Regions from separate parts of the Desulfovibrio biadhensis genome, predicted to be linked through region 3. Evidence: predicted binding sites of a transcription regulator. Region 3 holds the regulator's gene; each other region holds the start of a gene.

Region 1 (2,203 bases), 2.3 Mb from region 3:
TGCCGGCGCGTTCGCCAATGCCCAGTACGGAAGCGTCGGCCCAGGATGCGCCGGTGGCCAAAGCAGTGGATGCATTGCCCATGGCCATACCGAAATCGTTGTGACAATGGACGCCCAGGCTCCAGCCCGGGCGGTCGCCCAGTGATTCGACACACAGTTCCACAAGCAGGGCCATGCGTCCCGGGTCCAGAAGGCCCACACTGTCCGAAAGTCTTATGCGCGCCGCCCCAGCATCCAGAGCGGCGGCAGCCACTTCCAGGATTGTTTCAGGAGCCGCGCGGGAAACGTCCTCCAGGCCCAAGGAAACATACGGCGCGCCACTCTGTTTTGCGAGGGTCACCATTTTTGTAGCAAGAACCGGAATGTCCCCCAATTCCAACCCCAGCCGTTGCCGGGCATGATCCTCGGACACGGGCAACCCCATGTTGATCCTGCAGCCATGCTGCGCAGCAGCCACCACATCTTCATCCCTTGAGCGGCACCAGACGCTGCACGCAACATTGGGCGCAACCCTGGACGCAAGCTGCAGCAGGTCATTCAGGTCTTCCTGCCCCTGTACGCCGATCTCTATTTCATCCACGCCCAGTCGGCCCAGCCTGACAATGAGCTCTTCTTTCTCTTCCGGGGTGAAATACACGCCGTAACACTGTTCCCCCTCACGCAGGGTGCTGTCGATAATTCCTTGAGGCATGGTCCGTCTCCTTCTCTGCTGGTCTCATTTCATTCCCAAAGCGCCAATGCAGCTCCGTGCACAAGGGGAATGCGGTCATGCCTAAGAGGCAAGAATGGTGCCAGACAAGGCGCTGCAGACGCACAGGCCCCAAAGGGTGCGACATACCTGGAGGCGCGCGCCCACACCTTCTTGCATGTGTTGTGGAGCAGACTACAAAAAACGCTACATTTTTGTAGCACAGTACACTTTGGTTTTGTAGCTAACCCACTCTCACGCCTATTTCAGAAAACGTGACTTTTTTGTATCCATTTCATGAAACTTCATCAAAACAGTATGTTATAAATTAAAATACGCATGGTACGCATTTGTGGCACGCGCCTTGCCTTTGTGGCTTTCATCCGCACGCATTGCCAAACGAAACGACAATCAAACCGCATGGAGGAGACAATGAGAAAGGTAGCTATTTACGGCAAAGGCGGCATAGGCAAATCCACAACAACACAAAACACCGTTGCCGGCCTTACCGAAATGGGCAGACAAATCATGGTTGTAGGCTGTGACCCCAAGGCAGACTCCACGCGTCTGCTGCTGGGCGGCCTGGCCCAGAAGTCCGTTCTGGACACCCTTCGTGACGAAGGTGAAGACGTCGATCTCGAAGATATCCGCAAAAAAGGTTTTGGCGGCACCTGGTGTGTTGAGTCCGGTGGCCCCGAACCTGGAGTTGGTTGCGCCGGCCGCGGCATCATCACTTCCATCAACATGCTCGAATCCCTCGGCGCTTACGAAGAGAGCGAAGGCCTGGACTACGCCTTCTACGACGTTCTTGGCGACGTTGTGTGTGGCGGCTTCGCAATGCCCATCCGCGACGGCAAGGCCGACGAGATCTACATCGTCTGCTCCGGCGAGATGATGGCCATGTACGCTGCAAACAACATCTGTAAGGGCATCATGAAGTACGCCCAGTCCGGTACCGTTCGCCTGGGCGGCCTCATCTGCAACAGCCGTAACGTCGACAACGAAAAAGAGATGATCGAAGAGCTCGCCAAGCGCCTGGGCACCCAGATGATCTACTTCCTGCCCCGCGACAACATGGTGCAGCAGGCCGAGATCAACCGTAAGACGGTCATCGACTACGCCCCTGATCACCCCCAGGCACAGCACTACCGCAACCTGGCTGAAGCCATCGACAAAAATGAAATGTTCGTGATCCCCACGCCTCTGGAGATCGAAGACCTTGAAAAGCTGCTCATGGAATACGGTCTGCTCGAAGCTGCATAGGCCCGACCCTTTAATCACGCTTAAAAAGAATACGGAGATACCGCAATGATGATCATGGTTCGAGCAATCGTACGCCCCGAGAAAGTCGACGACGTTCTGGCAGCGCTTCTGGACGCAGGCTTTCCTGCAGCGACCAAGTTTTCCGTTGCAGGTCGCGGCAAACAGCGCGGCATCAAGATCGGTGAAGTAACCTACGACGAAATCCCCAAAACCCAAATCATGTGCGTTGTACGCGCCGATGACAAAGACTTT
Region 2 (2,203 bases), 1.6 Mb from region 3:
ACTCACGCTTGGAGCGCAGCAGCAGGTAGGTCAGCTCGTTGGTGGCGTCGCGGCCGTCCGGGGTCTGACCACCGACGGTAACAGCTTCCCAGTGGGCGTAGCCTTCGTTGAAAGCGCCGCCAGTGGGGGAGAGGTACAGGTCGATGAACTGAGCCATGCCAACCCACATCAGCTCGAAGAGCTCGGTGGCTTCGTCTTCAGTCAGGACACCGGCTTCGACGTCAGCCTTGTAGAAGGGGTACAGGTACTGGTCCATACGGCCGTTGGAGATGATGGTACCGGTCTTCTGCTCAATGCGGGAGAACATCTGCGTGAACCACTGGGACTGCATGGCTTCGCGGAAGTTACGTGCAGGATTCTCAGGAACCCAGGCGCAAATCTCAGCGATTTGCTCCAGTTCTTTCTTACGTTGGGGATCGCTTTCAGCAGCAGCCATCTGTTGCGCCAGGGCAGCATGCCTGTTGGCCCACAGGGTGACTGCGTCGCATACGATGATAACGGCTTCCAGGAAAGGACGCTTTTCGCAATTGTCCTTGGGGCTGAAGGGATCGAGGCTGCGCAGCTTTTCTTCAGCTTCAGTCTTCAAGCCCTTGAAACCGCGCTTGATGACCTTTTCGAAGTCCAGAACCCACTGCAGCGAGGAGCGGAAGGAAGAGGTCTCGTTGACGATGAAGCGAGAGAACATCGTGTCGTTGGGATCATACGTCAGCTTCAAAGTCTCTTCAGGCAGAGCAACAGCCAGGTCTTCGTGGTAGGTCTTACCCTTCCAGTAAGGAGCGATCTCTTCGATCATCACCTTGCCGTCTTCAGGCTCGATGATAAAAGGAGAAACTTCGCGCTTGTCGAGTTCCTTCACAGCGAGGTCGAGGAAGTCGCCATCAAGCTCGGGATACAGGATGCCGTAACGGCCCTGGGCGCCGGCGCGACCGACAAGCAGCTGATCGTCATCTATATAAACAGTGATCTTTTCTGCAACATTGTACATAGCCTTGGCCCAGCGAAGCACAAGCGGCTGCCCTTCGGTCTGGCGCATGGACTCGGTAAAGTATTTACCACGCTCGATATCAACTTTCGGAGTCAGATTCTGCACACGATCCAGAATCTTGAACGCACGGGCGTGTGCGGGAGAGTTACGAAACTGGTTTTCACGTCCTTCCATCTGGTCCTTCAAAAGCCGCTCTTGAGGAGACAAGCAACAATCCATGATAAGTACTCCTTAAAGTAAGAATGAAATAACGATTCCCTTTGATGTTTTTACATGAGCAAGATCGATGCCAGTTAATGGCTTTTGCCCAATTCTCTCGTTATTTCTCTTAAACAGCTAAAATATTTAGACTACTCTTATTTGCGCCAACTTGTCAGTTACAACTGAGTTACAACGAATGTCGCACACCTGAATTATTTAAAATGCACCATGTTGCAGTTCTACAATGCCAATTTGCAACTTGCTTAAAATTCACAACTTTTTTTGTTACAATTTACGAATCAAAGAACAACTGCGTTGCGACCTTGCAACAAGGGCGGAGGGTTTTCCCTCCGCCCTTTGCATCATTCAAACTAAGGATTGATCAGGCTCGGCAACCAGGTAACCAGGGCCGGGAAAGCCATGATCAGGGCGATACCAACGACCTGACAGCCGATATACTGGACCATCCCCTTATAGATGTCCGAGAGTTGCCAACTTGGTATGCACCCCTTGATGAAGTAGCATGAGAGGGCAACCGGCGGGGAAAGCCAGGATGTCTGCAAGGTAACAGCGTAGACAATGGCGAACCAGAGCAGATCGATACCCAGGGCGTTAACCGTGGGCAACATGATCGGCAGAATGATCAATACGATGGGCACCCACTCCATTGCCCAGCCGAGCAGGAAGACGAACGCCATGATCAGAGCGATCATGAACATGGGAGGCAGATCCATGTTGATCAGCAGGTTCGAAAGCCATGATGCGCCGCCAAGCCTGGAAAAGACCGAACCGTAGAAGTTGGAGGCCGCGATCATGATCAGAATCATGGCCGACAGCTTCACACTGTTGTACATCGCGGTTTTGAGGTCTTTTATGTTGAACTTGCGGTACGCGATAACCAGCAACAGCGCGCCAAAGGCGCCACAGGCGGAAGCTTCAGTCGGCGTTGCAAGACCGGCCAGGATACTGCCCAAGGTCGCGCCGATCAGCAAAATGAGCGGCACAACGCCTTTGAGC
Region 3 (2,203 bases):
TTCACGTTGCCCCCCTTCGCCTTCGGAAAAGGAAATATATTCCATCCGGACAGGCTGGGGAGTTTTTCCGCCACCTTTGCCCCGACGATGATCCTTGCTCTTTTCCCGGACTTTGCGCAGTTGCGCTTCAACCTTGTCCAGAACCAGGTCAATGGTGGAATACATGTCTTCGGATTCCTCGTTGGCAGTAATGTGCAACTGCCCGGAGGTGATGACGACCTCTGCTTTGTGCCGAAATTTGTCAACGAGCATAGTCACGTTCACTTCAGTGATCTGCTCCTGGTTGCTCAAAAATTTCAGTATTTTCTCAAAACGTCTGCGAGCATACTTCTTAAGATGCTCAGACGGTTCGAATTGTTTGAAGAAAAAGTTGATGTTCATACTATATCCTCCTTGGTCTCATAATCTCGCTACCTGTGGATGGCGGACTTAAAAGGCTTCCTTGCGCTTGGAAGACGACTCGATATTCAAAGCGGTTCGGTATTTTGCAACGGTACGGCGGGCAATGTTGACCTGCAGCTTGTCTTTGAGGATTTCGGCAATGCGTTCGTCGCTCAAAGGTTTTTTGGGGTTTTCTTCCCCTATGAGCTGCTTGATGGTGGCCTTGACACTTTCAGAACCCACCTGGCTGCCATCATCCATCCCCAGTCCACTGTTAAAGAAAAACTTGAGCTCGAAAATACCATGGGGAGTAGCCACGTACTTGCTTGTCGTGATCCGGCTCACCGTGGATTCGTGCATGCCAATGTCCTCGGCAACATCTTTAAGTATCAGAGGCTTGAGCCGGGTGACGCCTTGTTCAAAGAACTCACGCTGATACTTTACTATGCTCTCTGTTACTTTATAAAGCGTCCGCTGGCGCTGATAAAGGCTTTTCATCAGCCACATGGCGGAACGCATTTTTTCCTGCATGTAGTCCTTGTCTTTGGAAGGACCTTGCAAGTTGTCCATATAATAAGAATTAAGCTGGAGCTTTGGCAGTCCGTCTTCATTGAGAAGGATATGGAAATCGTCGCCAAATCTATATACGTACACATCCGGGCTTACGTAAAACGGTTCACCAGTGCCAAAGCTCGCCCCTGGCATGGGATTGAGCTGTTGCAACTGTTCCAGATAATTTTTTATGTCCTCCATGCTGATTTTAAACTTACGGCACAGAGGTTTGTAGCGCTTTTTTTCCAGATCTTCGAGATGTTCTTTAACCAACTCCACAAGAACGGGATCATCATCCATACCGAAGGAATGGAGTTGTACCAAAAGGCATTCCTGAGGGGTGCGTGCGGCAACACCTACAGGATCAAAAGTTTGCATCTCAAGGATGACTTTTTCCACAACTTCGGGATCGGCGTTCGACATTGCCGCAATATCTTCCGCAGAGGCCTGAAGATACCCGTTTGTGTCCAGGTTCCCGATGACAACTTCGCCGATTTCTTTCTCTTTTTCACTCAGATCAGAAAGCCGTAATTGCCACTCGAGATGACCGTCAAGGGAGGGTCTTACTGCGTAGCGTCCTTCAAGGGAAAGCTGATCTTCAGGAGATTCCGACTCACGCATTTGCATTTGACGGGAGCTACTTGAAAATTCTCCAAGGTAGTCTTCCCAGTCGGCATTGCGGATGATTTCTTCCTGGCTGGACGACGGCGCATCTGGACGAATCTCTTCCGAAACGGCCTTCTCTCTCCCCTCGTCCTCGTAATGTTCTTCGAGGAAAGGGTTTTCCATCAGCTCTTGTTGCACTGTGTCCAACAATTCGAGACGGGAAAGTTGCAGCAGCTTGATCGCCTGCTGCAACTGGGGCGTCATGACGAGTTGCTGTGTGAGCTTGAGCTGTTGTCTGAGTTCGAGAGCCATAGGCAAATGCCGTTTTCGGCGAGTATAAGGGTTAAACCAACAAAAACCGCCCTATTCCGCCCCCCAACGGTTTTGCGCTGAAGGCGGCTTCATGCAACGAACGGGCCTCAAAGTCAAATCCCTGTTTCGCCCAGTACATGCGATTTGGTGTAACAACTTATGTGCCATATCCGGCCCATGCTTGCAACACGCATCACATGTTCCCCGAAGCGGAACAGATACAAAAAGATTAAAAATATAAGCTGATTAGAAAAGAAACACCGTTCCAGATGGTGGAGCAACAATATTCGGCATCAGAGACTGAAGCCTTCGCCCAGGTATACTCTACGGGCTCGGTCATCCGCCACAATGG
Region 4 (2,203 bases), 2.0 Mb from region 3:
ATTCATAACGCCTATGTTCTTGTTTTCAGGAACTTTTTTCCCGGTATCAGGCATAGGGGACTGGGCCGGCCTGATCTCGCTGCTGTTTCCGCTTTACCATCTGGTGGAGTTGACTCGCTGGGCCTCTCTGGGATTCATGGAATCGAGTGCCTGGCTCAATGTGGGGTATCTCATCATTTTTACGTTGGTTTTTGGCTGGCTGGCTCTGTGGGCCATGCGGCGACGCCTTGTGGTGTAGCCGTCTTCTGTTTCGCCCCCGCAATAAAAAGCAAAACCGGGAAGGATGGCTCCTTCCCGGATATGATTATCGGCGGTTGTGCACCGTCGTTAGTGACTGTTTTGCGTGAAGCTGTTGCTGACGCGTCTTAGCGCTGGCTGTTTAGTAGGTATAGTGTCTTGGTTGCCAGCCGGAGGTGTTTCCCTGTTGGCCGTAGCCACCCTGACCACCGTGGTAGCCGCCATGGCCACCGTAACCGCCGTGACCTCCGTGGCCGGAGGAATGCCACATTCCACTGAAAGGGGCGTATCCGCCAAAGCCACGGCCACAGGCCCCCAGCAAAAACATGACGAGCAGCAACAGGAGGACGATGTTGATGATGCGTGAAGTCATGTGTGCCTCCTCGTTGTTTGTGTTGCGTTGCAGCAGCACGTTGTAAAATTCAAAAATGGGTAAGTATGCTTGGCAAGTGAGAAAGGGGAGGTATGCGCCTCCCCTTTCTTTCTGGTTTAATCAGGGATTACCAGCGTCCGCAACGGCTGCCGCGAGAACCACGGGGACCATTGTCATCTGTATTGTAGGCGGGGCAATTGCCGGGGCCGTAGCCCTTTTGGCCGTAGCCACCATGGCCAGGACCGAAACCGCGTCCACCACGGCCGCCCAGGCAGGAGCCAGGACCGGCGAATTCGTTCACGCCCAGTTCTTCAGCCTTGGCAATAATCTGATTGCGAGTCTCGTTCATGCTCTCGGCCAGAGCACGGGCCGCCTTGGCGTCAGGATTGTCGGAGCGCATGATGGCGCGCAATTCTACACGGTCTGCAAAGAGCTTTTCACGCAGGGGCTTGGTGGCGTCAAAAAACTTGTCAAATTCTGCTTTTTGGTCAGCTGTCCATTCCTGCTGCACAGCGCCGGGACCATTGCCAGGACCGCCGCCAGGGCAGCCACCGCGGTAAGCAAATGCTTGGGAGGACACGAGTGCAACGACCAGGGCCAGCATGGCGATTCCGATATACTTTTTCATGGCTTCTCTCCTTGTTGCAAGGGTGTTTTTTTACCAATGTGGAAGTCTGGTGTTTTCCTTGCATTTGCCAAGGTAAAGGCAAGGGCCGTGCCAGAATGAAAATAATCGCATAAAAGTATTTTATTTCAAGCTGTTGAGCTTGAAGCGCAAGGAAAGAAGTCGGAAATTATCATGCGGGTTCCTTGTCCGATATGTAAAGAAATTATACACTGAACAACGCGAGCGTATAAAAAGTTAACACGCTCCCATGTAACTATCTGGGGACAAGAATATGGTGTTTCGAAAATCTCCCTCCAATAATCGCCTGGACGTGTATGCCTCCCCCTTTGTGGTTGTAGGCGTGGCAGCCATTTTGGCCGTTATCGTCCTGGCCATGTCCTTTTATAACGTGAACAGGGAACGGGCGTTTGTCTCTACAGTACTTACGGAAAAGGGCGCGATGCTTATCAGGTCTTTTGAGGCGGGCGCCAGGGTCGGCATGATGGCGCGCACAGATCCAGAGACGCGTATACAGGTACTTACGGAACAATTCGCCATGTTGCCGGGCATTGAAAGCATAACCCTGACCAATATGGACGGCGTGGTGCGGGCCAGCAGCGATACTGGCTCAATAGGTCAGGATTTCATGGCAGAGGGCGCTTTTTCCGGGTTGCAGGCAGACGAAAATCTTAAATGGAAGGTGACCACGGCTGCAGACGGCACGCGCACATTTTGGGTGTACAAATTGTTTACACCCCTTGTTCCGCCTAGGGGGCGTTCGGATTTGCGCTCTCGCTTTGAACATAATGGAGAACGTATAGAAGAACATGGCGAAGGGCACGGCATGGGGCGACATGGTCGCGGCATACCAGGCGACCGGTCTGATCGGATGCGGCGTAACTGGCAGCGTTTCTGTACGATGATGGGCGAGCCGCAGCAGTCGGACGAGGTGCCGCACCCGGCGGTCTTGCTGGTGGGCATGGATG

Evidence for each region. Region 3 encodes sigma-54, which starts transcription at its own class of promoters, with help from an activator protein. Its sites were predicted from a motif close to CTGGCACGGNNNNTGCTT; they were not measured.
Region 1: a site for sigma-54 is predicted at 1,041-1,058, ahead of nifH (nitrogenase iron protein). Genes of this name have one in related genera too.
Region 2: a site for sigma-54 is predicted at 1,261-1,278, ahead of hpsG ((2S)-3-sulfopropanediol dehydratase). Genes of this name have one in related genera too.
Region 4: a site for sigma-54 is predicted at 1,315-1,332, ahead of ACZ5EH_RS05060 (Spy/CpxP family protein refolding chaperone). Genes of this name have one in related genera too.

What each region holds. Positions count from the first base shown of each region.
Region 1 is NZ_AP042477.1:2,097,725-2,099,927, reverse strand. It holds gene ACZ5EH_RS09170 (LeuA family protein) at 1-691, opposite strand, end outside; gene nifH (nitrogenase iron protein) at 1,121-1,951, shown strand; gene ACZ5EH_RS09160 (P-II family nitrogen regulator) at 1,997-2,203, shown strand, end outside.
Region 2 is NZ_AP042477.1:797,086-799,288, forward strand. It holds gene hpsG ((2S)-3-sulfopropanediol dehydratase) at 1-1,204, opposite strand, end outside; gene ACZ5EH_RS03590 (TRAP transporter large permease) at 1,558-2,203, opposite strand, start outside.
Region 3 is NZ_AP042477.1:4,379,618-4,381,820, forward strand. It holds gene hpf (ribosome hibernation-promoting factor, HPF/YfiA family) at 1-381, opposite strand, end outside; gene rpoN (RNA polymerase factor sigma-54) at 430-1,851, opposite strand; gene lptB (LPS export ABC transporter ATP-binding protein) at 2,145-2,203, opposite strand, start outside.
Region 4 is NZ_AP042477.1:1,148,927-1,151,129, reverse strand. It holds gene ACZ5EH_RS05070 (ABC transporter permease) at 1-238, shown strand, start outside; gene ACZ5EH_RS05065 (hypothetical protein) at 392-604, shown strand; gene ACZ5EH_RS05060 (Spy/CpxP family protein refolding chaperone) at 738-1,238, opposite strand; gene ACZ5EH_RS05055 (ATP-binding protein) at 1,510-2,203, shown strand, end outside.